DNA from 2 places in the Lysinibacillus sp. 2017 genome. Region 1 is predicted to be linked to the other one. Evidence: riboswitches for the same ligand, from Rfam matches in the RefSeq annotation. Region 1 holds a riboswitch; the other holds the start of a gene.
What was found. A riboswitch is a leader RNA that binds a small molecule or an ion and turns the genes downstream of it on or off. The one in region 1 is predicted to bind S-adenosylmethionine.
Positions count from the first base shown of each region.

Region 2: it holds a riboswitch for S-adenosylmethionine, as region 1 does, so the genes downstream of both, DCE79_RS09815 (Na+/H+ antiporter NhaC family protein) here and metK (methionine adenosyltransferase) in region 1, are expected to answer to the same signal.

Region 1 is NZ_CP029002.1:2,835,315-2,847,364, forward strand. It holds gene DCE79_RS13755 (alanine/glycine:cation symporter family protein) at 1-1,323, opposite strand, end outside; gene DCE79_RS13760 (alpha/beta hydrolase) at 1,463-2,266, opposite strand; gene DCE79_RS13765 (gamma carbonic anhydrase) at 2,408-2,920, shown strand; gene metK (methionine adenosyltransferase) at 3,048-4,244, opposite strand; SAM riboswitch class I at 4,495-4,608, opposite strand; gene pckA (phosphoenolpyruvate carboxykinase (ATP)) at 4,808-6,394, shown strand; gene DCE79_RS13780 (alpha/beta hydrolase family protein) at 6,513-7,292, opposite strand; gene DCE79_RS13785 (NUDIX hydrolase) at 7,285-7,743, opposite strand; gene DCE79_RS13790 (transposase) at 7,798-8,058, opposite strand; gene DCE79_RS13795 (Dps family protein) at 8,218-8,661, opposite strand; gene ytzI (YtzI protein) at 8,925-9,116, shown strand; gene DCE79_RS18655 (hypothetical protein) at 9,113-9,271, shown strand; gene yidD (membrane protein insertion efficiency factor YidD) at 9,268-9,501, shown strand; gene DCE79_RS13810 (metal ABC transporter solute-binding protein, Zn/Mn family) at 9,607-10,605, shown strand; gene DCE79_RS13815 (o-succinylbenzoate--CoA ligase) at 10,804-12,050, opposite strand, start outside.
Region 2 is NZ_CP029002.1:2,046,407-2,058,456, forward strand. It holds gene DCE79_RS09805 (YitT family protein) at 20-583, shown strand; gene epsC (serine O-acetyltransferase EpsC) at 701-1,630, opposite strand; SAM riboswitch class I at 1,926-2,029, shown strand; gene DCE79_RS09815 (Na+/H+ antiporter NhaC family protein) at 2,127-3,413, shown strand; gene DCE79_RS09820 (manganese catalase family protein) at 3,619-4,476, shown strand; gene DCE79_RS18510 (hypothetical protein) at 4,476-4,637, shown strand; gene DCE79_RS09825 (glucose 1-dehydrogenase) at 4,745-5,479, opposite strand; gene DCE79_RS09830 (TetR/AcrR family transcriptional regulator) at 5,737-6,336, shown strand; gene DCE79_RS09835 (spermidine/spermine N(1)-acetyltransferase) at 6,788-7,303, shown strand; gene DCE79_RS09840 (FMN-binding negative transcriptional regulator) at 7,328-7,939, shown strand; gene DCE79_RS09845 (transposase) at 8,117-8,323, shown strand; gene DCE79_RS09850 (SDR family oxidoreductase) at 8,406-9,188, opposite strand; gene DCE79_RS09855 (uroporphyrinogen-III decarboxylase) at 9,465-9,623, shown strand; gene DCE79_RS09860 (DUF3231 family protein) at 9,728-10,225, shown strand; gene DCE79_RS09865 (GNAT family N-acetyltransferase) at 10,460-10,981, shown strand; gene DCE79_RS09870 (DUF2268 domain-containing putative Zn-dependent protease) at 11,139-12,050, shown strand, end outside.

The DNA of each region.
Region 1 (12,050 bases):
AATGAATAACATCAATATGACGTTTATCCAAACCGTTAGCCCTAAACCAACGTCACCAAATGCCCAAGCTAAGTCAGACGTTTTTACAGTACCGTAGAATGCTGATACCAGTAATATAATTTTCATTAAGAAAATCCCTATTTTTTCTGCCCCACCCTTAAACAGATACGAAACATTGGTTTCAGCAATGTAGTAGTAAGCCATTAATGTAGTGAAAGCGAATAAGAATAATGATATTGCTACAAACCCTGAACCAAAGTTATTTAACGCTGGGAATGCATTATTAACCGCAGCTTGTGTAAATTGTGTATACGTGATAGACTCATCGAATTTAGCTTCAATTAATGCTCCGTCCTGGCTACCATCATGTACGTTATATGTACCCATGAATAAGATCATCAATGCTGTTGCAGTACATACTAGTAATGTATCAATATATACTGATGCCGCTTGTACTAACCCTTGTTTAGCTGGGTGAGAAACTTCTGCAGCTGCTGCTGGGTGAGCTCCTGTACCTTGACCTGCTTCGTTTGAGTAAATCGCACGTTTTACACCCCAGAAAATGGCGCTACCAATCATACCTCCAAATACTGCATCAGAACTAAATGCACTTCGGAAAATTAAACCAAAAACGTCAGGTACTGCTGAAGCATTCATTAGAATAACTACTAATGCTACTAATAAATACACTAATGCCATAAATGGAACTAAAATTTGAGCAACACTTGCAATACGTTTTACACCACCGAAAATAATAACACCTAATAATAAAGCGGTTACTAATCCTGTAATCCACGGTGCGATACCAAATGCGTTATCTACTGCTCCAGCAATGGCATTTGCTTGTACACCAGGCATTAAAATCGCTACAGATAATATCATCGCAATAGCGAATAAGATTCCTAAAGCTTTAATTCCAGTAGATTTTTCAATATAAAACGCTGGTCCCCCACGATATTGACCGTCTTTCTTTTCTTTGTAGATTTGAGCTAATGTAGACTCCATATAAGCAGTAGAAGCCCCGATGAAAGCTGTGACCCACATCCAGAACACTGCACCTGGACCACCAAATGCGATGGCAGAAGCTGTACCGATGATATTACCAGTACCAACACGACCGGACAACGCGATAGATAGAGCTTGGAATGATGATACACCTGCGTCCGATTTTTTCCCTTTGAACATCAGAACAAACATGTCCTTAATTAATCGGACTTGTGCAAACTTTGTTAGGATTGAGAACAATAAACCAACTACTAAAATTCCGTAAATCATAACTGGGCCCCATAAAATATTATTTGCCCAGCCTACAAAATCATTGATAAATCCCATTAAGCCACCCCTTTGTAAAATTATTGTATTAATTTAAAATTTAGTATATTACAAATATTCGAAAATTTCGATAGATTTTTTCAAAAATAAAAAAAACCTAACAAATTATAATTTTTTGTTAGGTAAAATACTATTCAATTATATAACCTAAATCTCTTAATACATTATTAATAAAGTCGGTTGTATAGCGGAAAACTTCTTCACGTTCCAGTTCAAAATAGAGACTGTGAAGGCAGTTTGCCCACTCTTTATAATGAAATTCTGTCAAAGATTGTTGCAACAGCCACTTTTTAGAAGCTGCAATATCTGTCACTTTATCATTTTCGCCATTCATTAATAACAGCGGAACATCTGGAAATTTGTATTCTGGATCACGTAAAGTTCGCGATATTTGTTGCCAATCACGATACCATTTCACGGTTACCATACTGTTGAGTGGTAAACTTTCTTTTAACTCTATTAATACATCTGTATTTCTAGAGCAATGTTGCAACGTCAATTCATGCTTAATCTTAACATTTGATGTAATCGCACTTAAGCTCGTTAAAGCATTGGACATTTTACCTGGTGTAAGCTTTAAATTTAACCAAGGTGACGTCAAAATAATACCTGCACATTCAATTTTATTTTTTTTAAGTGCCTTCATCGCAATCGTACTACCTAAACCATTTCCGACTATAAACAGCGGTAAATTATATTCAAGTGCTACCTTTAATAGTAGTTTTGTATAAGATACATATTCCTCGAAATCTTCATCATGGTATCTCGCATATTTTGCTTGATCTCCATGTCCCGGTAAATCTCCCATGACAACATGAAAGCCTGCACTTCGAAACTTTTCAATTAACCATGCATACCAACGATGATGTTCATATGCACTATGTAGTATAGCAACTACCGCTTTCGGTTGCCCTTCAGCTTCCCATTTCCACATGATTAAACCTCCTTCATATGAAACTTCTATTCATTATAATCCATCTATTGAAAAAAGAAATGTTATTTGAAAATTTCAATTCATTTGGTACGATACTATTAGATTCAAATACTATTTTATACAAGAAAAGAGGAATTTCGTATGATTTATCCATACAAAGATAAAACTCCATCGATTCATCCTTCTGCTTTTATTGCAGATTATGCAACGATTACAGGTGACGTAACAATCGGTGCCGAAACTACAATTTGGTTCAATACCGTCATACGTGGCGATGTCAACAAAACAATTATTGGTGACCGTGTTAGTGTTCAAGATTTATCTTGTCTCCACCAGAGCCCAGCATTTCCATTAATTATTGAAGACGAAGTAACAATTGGTCATCAAGTAACATTACATAGCTGCACAATAAAGAAACGTGCACTAATTGGCATGGGTTCCATCATTTTAGATGGTGCTGAAATTGGGGAAGGCGCATTTATCGGTGCAGGTAGCCTTGTACCGCCAGGAAAAGTCATTCCTCCAAATATGCTAGCAATGGGACGCCCTGCAAAAGTCGTACGCGAAGTGACAGCGGAAGATCGTGCAGATATGGACCGGATTATTCGTGAATATGTAGAAAAGGGACAATATTATAAATCCTTACAAAAGTAATTGTGAAATAACACTCTTACTAAAAAATGTATTTCTTCCTATTTATATAATGAATTTTTTTCAAGTCAAAAATAAAAAAAGGAGCGGTGTCAACGATATGTCGACCACTGCTCCTTTTCTTTTTTTATTATAGGCCTGCTTTTTCTTTTAAAGCTGCTGCCTTATCTGTATTTTCCCAAGGAACATTTATATCTGTACGACCGAAGTGACCGTATGCAGCTGTTTGTTTGTAAATCGGACGACGCAAGTCAAGCATTTTAATAATCCCTGCTGGACGTAGGTCAAATAATTCACGAACCCACTCAACGATTTTACTTTCAGCAACTTTACCAGTACCGAATGTATCTACAGCAATCGATACGGGTTGAGCTACACCAATTGCATAGGCAAGTTGTACTTCCGCGCGATCTGCTAAGCCAGCTGCTACGATATTTTTTGCAACATAACGAGCTGCATAGGCTGCCGAACGGTCAACTTTTGTTGCATCTTTACCTGAGAATGCACCGCCACCATGACGTGCATAACCACCGTAAGTGTCGACAATAATTTTACGTCCTGTAAGACCTGCATCTCCTTTAGGACCACCGATTACGAAACGACCAGTTGGATTGATGAAGTATTTTGTTGCTTCATCTAAAAGCTCTGCTGGTACAACTTCTGCGATTACGTATTTTTTCATATCCGCTTGAATTTGTTCTAATGTTGCTTCTTCATCGTGTTGTGTTGAAATAACAATTGTATCTACACGTAAAGGAACATTATTTTCACCATACTCGATTGTCACTTGTGTTTTACCATCTGGACGTAAGTAATCTAATGTACCGTTTTTACGCACTTCTGTTAAACGGCGTGCTAATTTGTGTGCTAATGAAATCGGCATTGGCATTAATTCAGGTGTTTCATTACAAGCGTAACCGAACATTAAACCTTGGTCACCTGCTCCAATTGCTTCTAACTCTTCGTCCGTCATTGAACCTTCACGTGCTTCTAATGCTTGGTCAACACCTTGTGCGATATCAGGAGATTGTTCTCCCACCGCTACAAGTACTGCTAAGTTTTCAGCATCAAAGCCGTATTTACCACGTGTGTAGCCAATTTCTGCTACAGTATCACGGATAATTCCTTTCATATCCACATAAGTTGTTGTTGTAATTTCACCAGAAACTAATACTAAGCCTGTTGTTACCGTTGTTTCACAAGCTACACGTGCGTTTGGATCTGCTGCTAAAATGGCATCTAAAATAGCATCTGAAATTTGGTCACAAATTTTATCTGGATGTCCTTCCGTTACACTTTCTGATGTAAACAGTCGACGATTTGTCATGTCATTTCCTCCTAATTCACTTTGGCAATTGTTTTTTGTTTTGATACGGTACTCATTACCCATGTCCGTTTATATAGTAATAGTATAAACGCCAAGCTTTGTTTGCTTTAACACGAGGTTTTGAAAGGCTATAAATTTAACTCTATCTTAAATCTATTCGCGATTTTTAAATCAAAATAAAAAAATCCTTTCACTCATTACCGCGCTCATCACGCGTGAGGAAAGGATTAATATGCTTCGTTACCTTTCACTCTTATCGTTCAAGGGTTATTTTGCCCTTGCATCAGGTTGGCACCAACACGTTAACATAACGCAGGTTGCCGGGTTTCAAAGGGCCTGCCCCTCCACCAGCTCGGGATAAGAGTATCCGTTCATTAAACAATCTTACGTAAAAACGGATTTTATGTCAACCAATTTTGTCTTAATTATTACAGTTAGAAAATCCATTAAAAATAATTCATAATTAGTATAGATTATTAATATCAATGTGTTATACTATTTTTGAATTAACAAACAACTCCCCTACACAAGGGAATACTATAAAAAAGGATGGTATTTAATCGATGAATTCGGTAGAAATTGCTAACGAGCTGAAAGAACTTTTAAACGGGGAAAATATTCAAACACAACTATCAGTTCCACAATTAGTTGAAAAAGCGACATCACGTGGAGAAGCAATGTTAACTGTTGACGGTGCTTTACGTGCTGAAACAGGCAAATATACTGGCCGTTCTCCTAAAGATAAATACATGGTTGAAGAAGACGGTTCTAAAGATAAAATTAACTGGGGTAAAATTAACCGTCCAATCTCATCAGAAGTATTCGACAAATTATATGTAAAAGTCATTAACTACTTAAAAGAGTGCGATGAATTATTCGTGTTCAACGGCTTTGCAGGTGCAGATATAGATTCTCAACTATCAATTAAAGTAATTAACGAATATGCTTGGCATAACCTATTTTGTCATCAATTATTCATCCGTCCAACAGCAGAGGAATTAGCTTCTCATGTAGCTGATTTCACAATCGTTGCTGCTCCAAACTTTAAAGCAAATCCAGAGGTAGATGGTACAGCTTCAGAAACATTTATCATCACTTCTCTTGAAAAGAAAATTATTTTAATCGGTGGTACTGAGTACGCTGGTGAAATGAAAAAATCAATCTTCGGTATTATGAACTATTTATTACCAGAGCAAGGCATCTTCCCAATGCACTGTTCAGCTAACGTTGGCGAAGAAGGCGACGTTTCATTATTCTTCGGTTTATCAGGTACTGGTAAAACAACTTTATCAGCAGATGCTGACCGTAAATTAATTGGGGATGACGAGCACGGTTGGTCTGACAATGGCGTATTCAATATTGAAGGTGGTTGCTATGCAAAAACAATCAACCTTTCAAAAGAAAAAGAACCAGAAATCTACAATGCTATTCGCTTCGGTGCTGTTTTAGAAAACGTTGCAGTAAATCCAGAAACGCGTGTATGTGATTACGATGACGGTTCATTAACTGAAAATACGCGCGTTGCATACCCAATCGATTACATCGATAATATTGTATTACCATCAGTAGCAGGTCACCCAAAAACAATCATTTTCTTAACTGCGGATGCATTTGGTGTATTACCTCCTGTTTCTAAATTAAATAAAGAACAAGCAATGTATCACTTCTTAAGTGGTTTCACTTCTAAATTAGCTGGTACAGAGCGTGGCGTTACGGAGCCAGAACCAGTATTCTCTACATGCTTCGGTTCACCGTTCCTACCACTTCCTGCAACAGTTTATGCTGAGCAATTAGGTAAGAAAATTGACGAGCACGGTTCACAAGTATTCTTAGTAAACACTGGTTGGACTGGTGGCGAATACGGTGTAGGTAGCCGTATGAAACTTTCTTATACTCGTGCAATGGTACGTGCTGCAATCGAAGGTAAATTAAACGACGTTGAAACAACTCAAGATGCTGTATTTGGATTAAATATCCCAGTAGCCATTGAAGGTGTTCCATCTGAAGTATTAAACCCTCGTGATGCATGGGCAGACAAAGCAGCTTACGACAAAAAAGCATCTGAGCTAGCTGGTCTATTTAAAAACAACTTTACGAAATTCGTTAATGTTGACGAAGATATCGTGAAAAAGGGTGGTCCATTAGCTTAATTGCTAATTGGTTGATTCCGACATAATGTTTATTTACTAAACTTCACCATATTTCATATCATACGAAAAGGGATGTAGCGTAAGTCTTCACTTACATTACATCCCTTTTCCATTTATGTTACTGTTGCTTCATCCACTGACATAAGTTATGAACAGTCGCTCGATTTAATTTTGGTGGGTAATGGTGCCTTAACCCAAGTGAAAACCAAGTTTCTACGCGTTTTCCTTCTTCTTTTAAGTATAGCTCTAACTGATATGCATGCTCGATATTGACATGTTGATCTTCCGTCCCGTGAATGATTAGTACTGGGGCATCAATTTGATCAACGTTGAATAAAGGCGTTCGATTATCATAGTTTTCTGGTACTTTATTCGGTGTTCCTCCGACAATTCGCTTTAAACCTCTACGCATATCGACACGTTCCCAATACGTTGCGGTTGCATCTGAAACACCAGCCCATGTCACTATTGATTTAATATCATCACGCAGAATTGCGGTCCATAACACCATTAACCCCCCGCGCGAGAAGCCATATAAATGTATGTTGTCTTGCTTCACAAATTGTTTTAATACATCAACGCCATTACTTGCATCAAATCGGTCATCGCCTGCAAATTCATCCTTGCCTTCCCCGCCGCGATTACCACGGTAATACGGAGCAAATACAACAAAGCCTTGTGCTGCAAACTGTGCAATACGTGCAGGTCGTACCATCCCAATCGATTGCAGTCCTCCTCGTAAATAAAGGAGCCCTTCATAGTTCCCTGACTTCTTAGGACGTGCAAGTAAGCCCTTTACGCGTAATCCTTGCGACCAATAAATCACTTCATCTAAGCGAATATGAGGATTCGGTGACGGGTAATTTCGAATCGAATAGATGTTACCATTTTCATTCATGATTTTTCACTTCCTGTAACATCTTTTTCATCCCCGCATCACGCATATAAAAGCTTAAATTTGGTTGTTGCCAAAGCTCTTCCTCTGTCAACCAGATGACACCTTCTGTTTCATAGTCCCCGACAAACGTTTGAATTTCTTTTACCTTTGCTGTAAAGACTGCCTTACAAAATGGGATTTCATCATACACGATATAATAGGCAAACCATTTCACATCTTCTACAACGACTGTTGTTTCCTCATAAACCTCACGAATAGCCGCTTGTACTAATGTTTCCCCTTCTTCTTGCTTTCCTCCTGGAAACTCAATACCACGATGATGATGAATCGTGCATAGCCACTTGCCGTTATGTTGTACTAGCGCTAATACATGCTTTGGCTCCACTTCAAATGGGCCTTTATCAAATCTTAAATCTACTGTCAAACCGTTTTCATCGATAAAAGTAAACATCGTTTCGCTCAACTCCTACCTCATAGTGTAGCGAACGAATGTCTGACATTCAACTTACAAAGTGGTGTTCAATTTAAAATAAGGTAGCTGTTCAACAAATAGTTTCGTCTCGTCATCACCAAACTCATGAATCAATGCATACACTTTTCGAAGACGATGATCTATCTCATGATTTAACCGGTCCATATGATATGGAATATAAGCCATATGTGCACGGAAGGCATTGGATGCTTCTAATCCATTCATTTGATAAAACAATTTTGAAAACACGCGTGCCTTTACGGGTTCCATCTGCAATACAAATTCATAATTCATGCCTGGTTGAAAATTACATGTATTATTCACCACAGATACATAGACTTTTTGTTTGTCCAAATTTGTTCACCTCCATTTAAAGGATGAACGAATCGAAGTCCTGTTATGCATTGCATAAAACAAAAACGACCCCAGTTACAGGAGTCGTTTTTTAACAATTTATTTACCTAAATATGCATTTAACATCCAAGTATGCTTTTCTAAGCTTTGGTATGTTGCGTTTAATAAATCTTCTGTGCGGTCATCGCCTTCTTCAGCAGCTGTATCCATTGCTTTCTTTAAGGTTTTCATAATCGTTTTAAAGTCAGCAATTGTCGATTCAACCATTTCTTCTGTTGCTTCTCCTCCTGTTGCTTCTTTAATAAGTGAAAGCTCTAAATGCTCTTTTAATGTTGCAACGGGCTTGCCTCCACGAGATAAAATACGTTCTGCCACTTCATCTAAATTTAACGTCACTTCGTTGTATAGCTCTTCAAATTTTGTGTGTAGAGTAAAGAATGAAGGTCCGTTTACATACCAATGGAAATTATGTAACTTTGTATACTGTACTGACCATGTCGCTACTAACTCATTTAATTGATTGTTTAATTCTTTTTTTGCCATTTCAATCACTCCATGTATTTATTTAAAGTTTCAATGGATGTTACATCTTGAAAACTTTATTTCGAATGGTAAATATTATCATTGAATTTTTCCTAACATTATTATGAAATCTGTGTGTGTATAATTATTGAATTTAATTGTTCTAATATCTAGTATTTCCTATTAAGACTAAATCGAAACATAATCGTCATGGAAAAGTTAATTTTCTTGCTAGTATTTATTGTAAAATTAACAGAAGTACTATAGTTAACGGAGGAAATTCTATGTCTATGACCGCAATAGTCATTGTATGTATATGTATTGTCAGCCTTATTACTGGCCTTTTCTTAATAGCTGTCAATTGGGGCTATAAAGTAAAGCATACAATTGATGAAGTAACACATCATTCAGATTCAATAGCAGCTAAAAATGAAAAAGAAACAACTTTAAACGAAAATACAGAGGTGAAAGCATGAGCTTACCAATCGTTCTTATTATTATCGTAACAATCATGGGGATCTTTTCGTTAGCAATTATTTTACTTGCTCGAAAAAACAACGTATCATTAAAGCAAACTATCGACACGAAACCAATTCGTGCGTACAAAAATGGAGAGCAAGAAACTAAATGAAAAAATTATTTATTGGGTTCATTCGGTTATATCAAAAGTACTTATCGCCGATGAAACCACCTTCTTGTCGCTTTCACCCAACCTGTTCAAGTTACGGAATTGAAGCGATTCAAAAACATGGTGCTATCAAGGGTAGTTTAATGACAATCATTCGAATTTTAAAATGTCAGCCACTGCATCCAGGTGGCTTTGATCCTGTACCTGATAAATGGCCTTCGAAAAAAAAATAATTTTCGAAGGTTTTTTATATTGTTTTTTTTTTGTACATCATGTATGATTAAAAATGTTAAAAATATTTAAATCGTAACAATTACTATTTAAGGGGTTCATTATACATGAAAAAACTATTATTCTATGTGACAGTACTCACGCTTTTATTAGCTGCTTGTAGTTCTGACGACGCTTCAAAAGGAAGTAAGACTACTCCAGGAGATTCATCTGACAAACTTTCTATTTATACAACGGTTTATCCATTGCAATATTTTGCAGAGCGTATAGGCGGAGATGCTGTCGAAGTTGCTTCAATTTATCCAGCAGGTGCCAATGAGCATACATTTGAACCAACCCAAAAAGATATGATGTCTTTAGCAGATGCCGATTTATTTTTCTATGTTGGACTAGGTCTTGAAGGCTTCTTAGAAAAATCAAAAAAAACATTAGCTAATGAAGGTGTAAAACTCGTTCCTACAGCTGAGGGTGTAACAGAAGACCAATTGCATATTTCTACAGGTCATACACATGCTGAAGCGACAGAAGAAGACCATGATCATGATCACGACGAAGATACTCACGAAGACCATGCCGATACGGACCAGGATGCACACGTTTGGTTATCACCTATTATTTCACAGCAATTAGCATTATCGATTAAAGATGAATTAGTAAATGCCTTGCCTGAACAAGAAGCAACATTCACTGCAAACTATGACCAACTAGTTGCCGATTTAAACACGCTAAACGCTGATTTTGAAGAAATGGCAAAATCGACGTCTAAGAAAACTTTCTTCGTCTCTCACGCGGCATTTGGCTACATCGCAGGTCACTACGGCTTCACTCAAGTACCCGTTGCAGGTCTAAACTCGCAAAGTGAACCTTCACAAAAAGAATTAACAGCCATTGTGGATTTAGCAAAAAAAGAAAACATCGAATACATGTTCTTCGAGCAAAATGTTTCATCAAGTTTAACAGAGATTATTCAAAAAGAAATTGGTGCCAAACCATTAATTTTGCATAACTTAAGTGTTCTTACGAAAGAAGACATCGCGAATAATGAAGATTACTTTACGTTAATGCGTAAAAATATAGATGTATTAAAACAAGCTTTATCAAACTAAAAAAATGCCCTTTTGGTCACTTTATCGTGAACAAGAGGGCATTTTTTAATGTTTCGCTACAAAAGATCATTTGTTTTTAGTGAACTGCTGCTGTGTAATTGATACTGATTTTAATGTCTTTAAATTCAACCGGTACGTTTTTTGCCTTTTTCATGAATGTAGTATAAATCGTTAGAAAAGTCCTAATTAACTTCTTACCTAATTGTCGACTATTTGTATTAAGTTTCTTCTGACTAGCTTGTTAGACCCATTTCTAGGGAGTAAATTTACGAAATGTATTTTTTGGGGTATTTTATAGTTAGCAAGGTTTATTTTGCAGAAGCTTACTAACTCTTGCTCTGAAATATTCTCCTTTTTGACAACAAATGCAATCGGTACCTGTCCCCACTTCTCGTCATTCATCCCACATACGCCTGCTTCTTTAACTGCTGGATGTGATAAAAGTACGCTCTCAATCTCTGCTGGATAAATATTTTCGCCACCAGAAATAATTAAATCCGAGCGGCGATCAACAACATACAAATAACCCTCTTTATCTAAATAGCCAAGGTCACCGGTATACAACCAACCGTCCTTCGTCGTTTCTTTGTTCTTAAATTTCCCTATATAACGCGGGGTTACATGAGGACCACGGACTAAAATTTCACCGATCTTTTTATTTTCTTTCGTTTCAATACGAATTTGATTGAAAAATAACGGTTTCCCCGCAGAACCAAGATGTGTTAATGCATCTTCATTTGATAGCGTTGCTGTTTGTGAAGCTGTTTCAGTCATACCGTACGTTTGGGCAACTGGTAATTTCAAAGCAATCGCTCGTTTCAAATAATCCATAGGGACTGGTCCGCCTCCTGCAAGCATCGTAGTGAAATTTGGATGCGCGGTCATATGCTCCTTTTCCATGACGGAAATGATATTTTCCAACGTAACTGAAACAACTGACATTTTGGTCACCGCGCCCGTGCTAATTTCTTGTGCACATCGGAACGCATCGAATTTTTCATATAAACGTATTTTCATTCCATATAATAAGGAACGCACAACAATCGAAAAACCACTTATATGAAAAATCGGTACCGTACAAAGCCAAACATCATGTTCTGAAATACCTAGATTCAATGCGGAACTAATGCCACTTGAGCTATGATTACCTACTGTTTGACATACACCTTTTGGAAATCCTGTCGTCCCAGACGTATACATTATCGTTAACGCAAAATCATCATTCCATTCACAAGCAATGTCAAATGGTTTTGGTTCCATTTCATTTAATTGAGAAAATGATAGGATACGTGCATCTTCTTGTAACTTTGAACACTCACCATCTGCTACTAAAATCATATCCACTTCAGCATCGTCTATTTGATAGGCTAACTCTTGTTTAGAAAGTCTGCCATTTAGCATCACCATTTCACATTGTGCCTGCATACAGCCATATATCACGTGAA
Region 2 (12,050 bases), 790 kb from region 1:
TGTATTATGAGGTGGTTACCTGTCCTTTCTAAAAAAAGGTTTTGCACTAATTATAGGTAGCATTCTTTTATCTTTAGGAATAAATATGTTTTTAGTACCACATGAAATATTAGATGGGGGTACAGTTGGTATTGGATTAATAATAAATTACATATGGGGTTTGGAAACAGGTGTAACTATTATCATATTAAGTGTTCCCATCTTTATATTTGCATGGTTTCATTACAGAAGTTATTTTTATAATAGTTTACATGGCATGATTATCTCTTCTTTTTTTATTGATTTTCTAACACCTGTTAGTACGCTATTTAAAATTGATGCACTATATAGTTCTATTCTAGGTGGCATTTTAATAGGAATTGGGATTGGCTTGATGTTGCTATTTCAGACAAGTACAGGCGGCACAGATTTTATTGCCCAGTTTTTATGTGATAAAACAGGGATTAATGTAGGGATATATATTTTAATCATTGATGCTTTTGTGGTTATATGTGGTGGTCTATTATTATCCTCCGAGACTTTTTTACTTTCCATTCTTACTATACTTTCTGTTAGCATAACAACGAGTTATATTACAAAGTAGGATCTATTCACCTAAAGCGTACGCGAACACAGACATCCAACTATCATTAAAATTTATACAAAATAATAAAAAAGCCAGAGAAGTCGGATTAAGTTCCGCTTCACTGGCTTATTCTGTTTAGATTTCATAATCCGCTACATATTCTTTACTAATGCTAATATTCGGTGATGGCTGTGAGTTGTAGACACGTGAATATGGTGGCACGGTGTTGGTTAGCCAAATGTTACTTCCAAGTACAGTATCATGACCGATTGTCGTTTTACCGCCTAAAATTGTGGCACCCGCATAAATAACGACATTATCCTCGATGTTTGGATGACGTTTAATGCCTTTGATTGGATTGCCATTTTCATCAAGTGGGAAGCTTAGTGCTCCAAGTGTCACACCTTGATAGATTTTTACGTTATTACCAATCGTACATGTTTCCCCGATAACAACACCTGTACCGTGGTCAATGAAGAACGAATGACCGATTGATGCGCCTGGGTGAATATCGATTCCTGTTAACTGATGTGCATATTCTGACATAATACGCGGCACAATCGTTACATCTAATTTATATAGCTCGTGTGCGATACGGTGAATGAAGACCGCGCGAACAGATGGATAGCTTAGTAAAATCTCCTCTGTTGACGTTGCAGCTGGGTCACCATTGTAGGCAGCATGAATATCGGTTTGAATCATTTCGCGAATTTTAGGGAAGCTTTCTATTAACTTCATAACAACCTGATCGGCTCTTTCGCCGCATTGTCCATCACAGTTGTCATTATTTTGGTAGATTAATACCTTTTCAATCAGATCACGCAAATCTAATGCAGACTTACGAATATTATTTGTAACATCCGTCAGTGTACGCGTCTTATCGCTTCCTCCTTGGTGATAGATCTTTGGAAAAATGATTTGATGGAAGTTTTTTAAAATTCCCTGAATTTTATCGCGTCCCGTAAAGCCAATCGTTTTTTCAACTTCCATATGCTTTTCGTCGTATTCCGTTAATTCTTTTGCAATCGCCGACGTTTCATTATTTAGCCAATCTTCAATTTTCATATATCTAATCCCCTTTATGTTTCTAAACTTAGTTTATCGTTTTAGGTTAAAATTTCAAACTTTTTTATCCTTATTCGCACTAATGCAGTCATTTATACGTAACTAGGAGTGATTGCTCTTTTTCTTTATGATAGTTCATTTTAGATGATAAACCAAAATATGTTAAAATTGCATCAAACTTTTGGCCTTCATCACCAGTAAACATCAAAATAATATCCAACAATAATAATTTATTGACAATTTATCGAAAATCATATATTGTAGTTCTTACTTTGAAAAAAATAATATGATTAACTTCTTATCATGAGAGATGGAGGGACTGGCCCTATGAAATCTCGGCAGCGGAACGAATGTAGTTACTGTGCCAAATCCAGCAAGTACGCACTTGAAAGATAAGCTGAGGTTTTCCGTAATGTAGGTCTCTTCTTGTTCGTTTAAGGAGAGACTTTTTTGTGTGCTTGGACTTGATTTGAAGGAAAAGATGTTGGAGGTTTGTATGAAAAAAGGTAATCCATGGGCGTTACTCCCATTTGTAGTGTTTTTAGTGTTATTTATCGGATCAGGCATTTTATTAGACGACTTTTATGCGTTCCCTGTCATTATAGCGATTGCGATTTCTGGTGCTGTCGCATTAGCCATGAATCGTAAAGAATCCCTTTCAACAAAGGTCGATATTTTTTGTAAGGGTGCCGGCAATTCAAATGTCATGCTAATGGTACTGATTTTCTTATTAGCAGGTGCCTTTTCTGAAACGGCAAAAGGAATGGGTGCTGTTGATGCTACTGTTAACTTTGCCCTTTCCATCGCTCCGCAAAATTTACTTGTTGTTGGCTTATTTGTGATTGCTTGTTTTATATCCCTTGCGATGGGAACCTCTGTCGGGACAATCGTTGCCATTGCTCCAATTGGTGTAGGTATCGGTGAGCAAACAGATCTTTCACTTGCGTTACTCATGGCGACGATTATTGGTGGTGCTATGTTTGGCGATAATTTATCGTTTATTTCAGATACGACGATTACTTCCGTTCGTACACAAGGTGCACAAATGAAGGATAAATTTAAAGTGAACTTCCTCATTGTATTACCAGCGGCTATTGTCACATGTGTCATTTTAATGTTTATGACGATGAACTCAAACGCTCAAATTACGTATGAAACCTTTGAGTGGATTAAAATTATCCCTTATATTTTCGTCATTATTTTTGCATTAGCAGGTCTTAATGTATTTCTTGTTTTGGCTTGTGGTATTGGTATTGCAGGCATTATTGGACTAATTGATGGTAGTTATAATGTCATGAGCCTTGTGCAAGCAGCTGGCGATGGGATGGCTGGTATGTTTGAAATGGCCTTTTTAGCGATTCTTATTGCAGGAATGGTTGAAGTCATCAAGCATAATGGGGGTATTGATTTTATCTTGCAATTGGCCACTCGCAAAATCAAATCTAAAAAAGATGCAGAGTTTGCAATGGCTGGTTTAGTGAGCTTAACGGATTTATCGACTGCCAATAATACAATTGCGATTTTAATTGCTGGCCCTCTCGCAAAAAATATTGCCACTCAATATGATATTGAGCCACGAAAATCAGCGAGTATTATCGATATATTCTCTTGTGCAGTACAAGGATTAATCCCATATGGTGCACAATTTTTAGTTGCCGCTGGTGTCGCTGGCATTTCGCCAATCACGATGATGCAATATGCGTATTATTCAATGTTTATTGCAGTTTGTGGCGTTATCGCAATACTCATTGGTTATCCAAAAGCTAAAAAAATACGTGCTTAGTGTACACAAGCTCTCATTCGCATAGTAATTGCGGTGAGGGCTTTTTTAAAATTTTGAAAAAGTCTGAGAACTAGATACAAAACACTTTTGAATGGTTAACAAGGAATGAATTTGCTCTATTTGCTTATACTATGTCCAGTGAAGTGGATAAACTTTGCGGCAAATTAATATACATTCAAAAATTTCTTAGAATCGAGGGCACACTATGTATTATTACAAAGAAGAGTTAATAAATATTATTAAACCCGATAAACCTGACCCACAAGCAGCTCGTGTTATGCAAGAGATTCTTGGTGGTCATTATGGCGAAATGCGAACGATGATGCAGTATTTTTTCCAAAGTTCCAATTTTAGAGGCAAAGAAACGCAATATCGCGATTTACTACGAGGCATTTTCTTAGAGGAAATTGCTCATGTTGAACTCGTACAAAATACAATCAATCAATTATTAAATGATTCAGGGGAATCTGTTGCACCTGGAAATAGCGGTGCAGACCAGTCTCCTTTAGATGATGCTGTCCGCCACGCAAACCCACATCATTATATTGTTGGCGCTCAATCCTCGTTACCTGTTGATGCTGCGGGAAATCCTTGGAATGGTTCTTGGGTTTATGCTCACGGGAACCTCATTGCAGATTTACTCGACAATCTAGTATTAGAATCAACGGGCGTACTTCAAAAGACACGTATTTACGAAATGAGTTCCAACCAAACCTTCAGAGAAACATTAGCATTTTTAATTGTTCGAGATAACGCGCATCAAAATGCCTTCGCAAAAGCGCTTGAAACATTAGGTGTTGATTGGGGCAAACTATTCCCCGTTCCGAATTACGATATTAATAAATATCCTGAATGTCGAAAATTTGTTGACATGGGTTACCATAATATTCAATTCAACTTCAGATTAGATCCTACGCGAATGAGTGAAATCATTCAAGGACAAACGCCTAGCAGAAATGGTGGCCAACTTAATGTAACGCCTCCCCCTGAAGGTTTTCCTGTACCAACTATGCCCGTCATGCCAAATGAGCATAGTCCAGGTTTAACAGATATGAATAATTAATGCTTACCCGCTCCCTTGGACTTTATGCTGCAGGCCGAACAGCTGTGGGTATATGTTCAAATAGTTATATTAGTGGCTTATCTTTAGCCGATGGGATGTTCTCTGGACGAAGAGCCGCGCGTCATATTGCATCAAAAGTAAAAGTTGCGGTAACGAATTAACTAAAAAAGACTTGGCGCTAAACTGTCAATTAAGACAATTTGCGCCAAGCTTTCTTGTTTAGTTATAAAAACAATTTCACACTTAATAAATTCTGGGTCTTGTCCGATTATTGTGCAGTAAGACCGCCGTCAATAACAAATTCTGAACCTGTTGAGTAGCTAGATTCTTCTGAGGCTAGGAATAATACGATATTCGATACTTCTTCAGGTTGAGCAACGCGTTTTAAAGGAATATACTTTGCAAATTCTTCAATCGCATCTTTTGCATCTGCTTGTTGAATCATTGGTGTTGCAATAACACCTGGGTGTACAGAGTTTACACGTATACCTTGTCCAGCAAGTTCAATAGCAGCTGCTTTTGTCATACCACGTACGGCAAATTTAGTATCTGTATAACCGATTGCGCCAGCCACAAGACCATTCATTGAAGAAATGTTAACGATTGATCCCTTTTCAGTTTTTTTCATAGAAGGAACAACCGCTCTCATACCTAATAGGACAGATACTTGGTTAATGTCAACAATACGACGATATTCATCTAATGAAATATCTAATAATCCTTTGTTAATCGAAATACCTGCATTGTTTACTAAAATATTTACTGGACCAAAAGCTTCTTCTGCTTTTTTGATTACTACTGCCCATTCTTCTTCGCTCGTTACATTATGTTTCACGAAGATAGCACTTTCACCAAGTTCTGCAGCTAAGGCACTTCCTTTTTCTTCGTTTAAATCAGTCAGAACAACTTTCGCTCCTTCTTCGATAAAACGTTTTGCATGGGCTGCACCCATACCTTGTGCTGCACCAGTTATGATAGCAACTTTGTTTTCTAAACGTCCCATAAAAACACCTCCATTTTCTATAACTCAATTATATAACTAATTTACATAATGTAAACAAAATTAGAACCATTAAACTAATTTTTCTGAATAAATTGTCTTTATTACGTCGATTTTTAGCTTATACATCCAATAAAATTAGTTGTACAAACGTGAATTCATTTGCAAAATGCAAACTTAACAATGATAATTATAGATTTTACTTTTTCAGTAGTTAGATAAAAATAAATCATGATACAATTGAATTGGGTGATAACTAAATGAAGCATATAGATCCACGACAATTAAAGTCTAAAGGAAAATTACATAAAGCCTATTTTACGTTACAATTAAAAGGACAAGATCAATTTTCAATCCAACAGCTTTGTGATGCTGCCGAAGTAACGAGACCTACCTTTTATAAATTATATAAAGACATTCAAGAACTTCGCATCGATATTCATGAAAGTATTTTAGCAGAATTAAAAGAGGCACTAACGATTAAAAATCCACGTCCTTTATCAAAAACTCCCAAAAAAGAAATGCCCGAAAACTTAAGGTTACTGTTTCAACATATTCAGATAAAGCATATCGCATATGAGACGTTTTTTGTGTATCAACCTGATGCTATTTTTATCAATGGTGTTAAAGAAATTATCAAACAATATGTTACAGATGGGATTCAATCTTCTCAGTCTCAAGATAAAATGTTACGTGTCAAAATCGAACTAATCATTTCCTATGTGACAGGTGCTTATATTGAAAGTATCATCTTTTGGATTAAAGAAAATTACGAAATAAGTCCAGAAGAAATGGCAAATAATTTAATTGAAATATCATTATATGGCCCTTATATTGAACAGCCAACAATTGAAGGTTAGTCAAGTACAGGTATGTTTATGCGGATAAATGAAAAGGGCTAGTAATAAATAAAAAAGCTTGCCTCCTCGTCATTGTTTAAATGACTTGGTGACAAGCTTCTCTTAGTAACATTTATTGAGTGGTTTCACATGCAATAAAACATTTAAAAAACTTCATTACATACCTCCAAAAATTTTTACAACTCTCTCATTAATGCAGAGATACTATTCAAACTTCAATAGAAAATTATCCCAATATATTTTAAACATTGGTCCATCATCATAAGTTGTGGATAAACTGATAAAACAATAAACAACTCCAAATTACAGTGATGAACCTAAATAGCTCTGGTGCATAACCAATAGGCCAAAAATCATTGAAGTTATTCCAAAAATCACATACCATTAAATCACCATAACTTAAATTGAAGACTTTACTTTAAACGCAACCACTAAAGGAGCTCACCTGCTTATGAACGTTCATACAACAACGTGCACAATTGAACACCTGCACGCACTTCAATCTGTCAGTAAGGAAACATTTTATGAAACCTTTAAAAATCAAAACTCCGAACAAAATATGGAGACTTATTTAGCTACGGCCTTTTCCGAAGAGACGCTAACAGACGAGCTTTCAAATTCGAACTCGACATTTTATTTACTCTATGTAGATGAGAATCTCGCTGGGTATTTAAAATTGAATACTGAGGATGCACAAACTGAAAATATGGGGAACGAAGCTTTAGAAATCGAACGAATTTATGTACTGGGGTCATTTCAGAAAATGGGCTTAGGTAGAATTTTAATGAATTATGCACTCAACATTGCAAAACAGCAGCATAAATTTAAAGTATGGCTTGGTGTTTGGGAGAAAAACGTGAATGCTATTGCTTTTTATGAAAAGTCTGGCTTTGTTAAAACGGGCTCTCACTCCTTTATGATGGGTGATGAAGAACAACATGATTTTATAATGATGAAGACACTATAATCATTTTCAGAGAGGTTGGTAATTATGTATATTCCAAAGCAATTCAATCTAAAAGACGAATTAGAGATTCGTAAAATAATTGATGAACATAGCTTTGCCACGCTTATTTCTCAACATGATGGTGCGCCATTTGCAACGCATCTACCACTTTATTTAAGTGACGATCATGTATATCTCTACGGTCATTTCGCGCGTCCAAATCCGCAATGGAAAGACATAAATAATCAAACGGTACTCGCCATCTTCCAGGGCCCTCACTGTTATATTTCTCCTTCTTGGTATGAAACAAAGGATGCCGTTCCTACGTGGAATTATGTAACCGTACATATTACGGGTGAAATGGAATTAATCGACGATGAAGCGGAATTAAGTGCATCGCTAAATACATTAATTTCAAAATATGAATCCCCTTCTAGTAGTTATTCTATTGAGGAAGTTGATTCGAATTATCTTTCGAATTTAAGTAAAGGTGTTCAAGGCTTTAAATTAAAAATAAAACAAATCGAAGCTACGGCAAAACTAAGTCAAAACCACTCTACCGAAAGACAAATCGCTGTAATTGAACATCTTGAAAAACGCGGAAAAACGGATGACTTAGAAATTGCAAAACTTATGAGAAATAATCTGAATCGATAATACAGCAAGAAGTAGTCGCTGCGAATACAATCGTAGCGGCTATTTGTTTATATACAAATGTACAAGGACATAATGAAAATAAAAAGGCGTGAAATTTTGAAAATCTTAATAGTTATATCCAGTATCGTCGTGCCTATTATAATGCTTTTATTAAAACACAAGAGCGCCAAATTCAACATGATCTTTAATATCCTCGCGCTTCTTTCATTCATTATTTTCGGTAATATTGCATCGACATCGATCTATCAAATTATTGTTGATGATGCGGTTTTTATGACCACAATTCATGCCCTCTTTATAGATTTCGACTTCATGGTAACTGCTGCCTATTTAGGGGTATTTGTTATTTATCGTTTAATGATACTGGTATTGGAGGAAAGGTAATCTACCTTTTGATAAAGGTAATCCTAAAATAAAAATAACCTCATCCGACTAGCTGAATGAGGTTATATATCAAGAAATTTCTTTAGTACTTATATGACTGTCCACCATCAATAGGAATAACCGCACCATTAATAAAGTCGGCTTGATACGAGAGCAAGAATGCCACTAAATAGCCGATTTCCTCTGGCTTACCGAAGCGTTTCATAGGATTGGATTGGACGAATTCTTTTCCGGCCTGTTCCCAATTTTCGCCTCCTATTTGACGTAATGAGCCTTCTACCATTGGCGTCATAATTGCACCCGGAGCAATCGCTTTGATTGAGATGCCAAATTCACCATATTCGACTGCTGAATTTCGCGTTAATCCTACAACACCATGCTTACTTGCTGAATAGCCTGACTGATTTCCTACACCTCGGATGCCTCCAACAGATGCAGTGTTGACGATTGTGCCATATCCTTGTGCTTTCATTACTTTGAGTACGTACTTCATGCCATAGAACACGCCATTTAAGTTAATTGAAACAACCTTTTGAAATTCATCAATCCCGTAATCCTCTGTTAAATTTTGCTTTCCTTCAACACCTGCATTATTAAAGAAGCCGTCGATTTTCTTAAACTTATTGACCGTTTGTTGAACATAATCTTCAACTGCTTTTTCATCGGCCACATTTGCGGAAATTAGTAATGTGTCTGCATTTGGAGCAACTTTTAAAATTTTTGATTTTGTATCATCTAAGCCTGCCTGATTTAGATCAACAAGAACGAGTTTTGCCCCTTCTTTTGCTAACTGCAATGATGTAGCTTGTCCTAAACCAGAACCTGCACCCGTTACGATAATAACTTTATCCTCAAATCTATCCAAAAATAAACAACCCCTTTGATTAAGTAGCTTTTACAGTGTTCGATATATAGTTCTACCCAGTTTCCTAATTTCCAAAACCTAAAAGTAATCAATCATGCGAAACATGGTTTGTTTGTTCCCCGCGAACATACGTGCTATAATAATCAAGTATAATTTTGCTGACTTGAGCTGGTGCTTGAGTCCTTTTTTTTGCAAAAAATCTACATGGCATTTAAAAAGGCATAAACGAATTAAATTTTCTCATACTAAATTTATTATAATTAAGGATGTGATTTTTTGAAGGCAACCAAATTTGCAGAATTAAAACATGAACAATTAGATGAAATCAAACGCCTCGAAGAAAAATTAGATGTTACTTTAATTGCTTATAATCTCCTCGCCCCTGAAATAAATACTCATAACGGGAATAATAACGACGTCATTAACCCTTCTTAATCGATATTGAAATTAGATAAATTTTTCATTTTAATGAATTATTTTTATTTATATCCCCATACTATTCATGTATGAAAATGTACAATATGAAAGGAAGTGCAAGTATGGGAATATTATCTGGAAATCCTAAAGAAGAACCATTACATTATGGTGAGGTATTTAATATTTGGGCTAATCTTGCTGGGAATAATGGATTAATTGCTGCATATCAGACTTTTATTAATCACACTGGCGATGAAGACTTAAAGAAAATACTTGAAGATTTAATTCAATGCATGAAAGAGGAAAATAAGCCACTCGAGAATATTTTAAAAATGAACGGTGTTGGTCTTCCACCTTCCCCTCCAGAACGTCCAATGGCAAGGCTAGAAGACATCCCTGTTGGTGCACGCTTTAATGATCCCGAAATTAGTGCCGCCGCATCATTAGATATCGCTGCAGGCCTAGTCGCATGTAGTCAAGCGATGGGTATGTCAACTAGAGAAGACATCGCCATGATGTATGGACAATTCCATATGGCAAAAGCCCAAATTGGAGCAAAACTCTTAAGATTGAATAAATCAAAAGGTTGGTTAATTCCTCCACCACTGCATGTGAAATAATAATTACACAATCGTACCGTTTATAATGAAATACTTTTAGTCCCTAACATGAGCTGAAATGACCTGGCACCCCGATACGATAGACGTAACGGAGGTGCTATTCTTATGCCCAAAAACAAGTTAATAATCTTTAAATGCCGAATTACTTTTACAGTATTGTTCAGTAATTGCTTGTATCAAATATACAGATTTTGGTATTCTGAGATATACAATATATTTTGAAAGGGGTATCTTTTGAATACAAATAATATTTACATCAGAAAAATGACTGATAATGATTATGGTTTAATGACCAAATGGTTAAGTACAAAAGAAGTCTTAGAATTTTATGGAGATATTAATTCACCCTTTACATTAGAACAGGTAAAGGAAAAATATGAACCACGAGTTCGTGGAGAAAGTCGAGTTACTCCTTTTATTGTTGAGTTGGATAGTCTACCAATAGGTTTTATGCAACACTATAAACTACAAGCAAAAGTGCAAAAAAAATATGGATATTTAGAACATCAAATAATTTATGGAATTGACCAATTTATCGGTGTCCCTAAATTGTTTAATAAAGGCTACGGAACGATTATGGTTAGTAAATTTATTGACCTTATTAGTAAAACTACTGATGCTGAAATAATAATATTAGACCCTGAAATTTCTAATGAAAGAGCGATTAGATGTTACGAAAAATGTGGCTTTTCTCAGGTTAAAAAAATCAATAATGATAGTGCTTTATTAATGGAATTTAAAAATACCCAATTCTAACTTTATGTCATCCTTCATCCACTACTTATTTCGAATACCTTAAAGATTTACATAAAATATTTTATAAAGTCTCAAATTACCATTTTATGTATGTTAAAATAATTTAGTATTATAATAGTCAAAATTTTTAAATAACATTTTATTTAGGGGGATAAAATTGAAATTCAATCTAAAAACAAGCGCATCATTTATTCTACTTCTAATACTATTAATGCTCACTTCCTGTACGCAAACTGAAAATAGTGAGAAAGAGCAAAATACGGATGACAGCAAAATTATGTATACATTCGAGAACCCTCAAACCAGTCAAAAGTACAAAATCATTCATGTCAATTCATTATTTGAACGATATTTTGAAAAAGTGAAAGATACCCCAAGTGAGTCAAAGTTGGAGCTGTATAAGAAGGAAGTTATTCAGCCTGTATACAGTGATTGTTTTGAAAATGGCGAGTTCATACATATGGCGGATTCTACTCTTAACAAGGCTCCAACTAGTTTAACTGAATTAAAAGTAGTAAGCGATTTGATCGAAACGCGTAAAGATGAATTGAATGCACTCATTCAAGATGCACTGTTAAAATCTGCACAACTACTACCTTCTGAACGAGACGTAGCGGTATGTGTATTTCCTTCTAGCAATTCCAAGGTATGGATGTATAACGTTGGGGCTGGGAAAATCGTAATTCCCTATAATGAATATTTTGATGATGATTTTATTAAGATTAGTGTTGCCCATGAATATCATCACAGTGTTTGGGCAGAAAAATATTTAAGTAATCATTCTGTATCTGTTTTAGATAATCTTATTTTTGAAGGAAAGGCCGTCATGTTTGGGAAGACTGTTTATCCAGATATTGACTATACGTCAATAGACTTAACTTACAATAAAGAACTTTGGTCTAAAATTGAACCTGATTTAAACAAAAAAGACTTGAATCGTTCGTTAGAAATTATAACTGGTGGAAATGATTTACCGTTATTTTATGGTTACAGTGAAGGCTATAAGATGATTAAATCCTTTCTCGACTTAAATCCTAACCAATCTCCAGAAGAATGGACAGCATTAAGT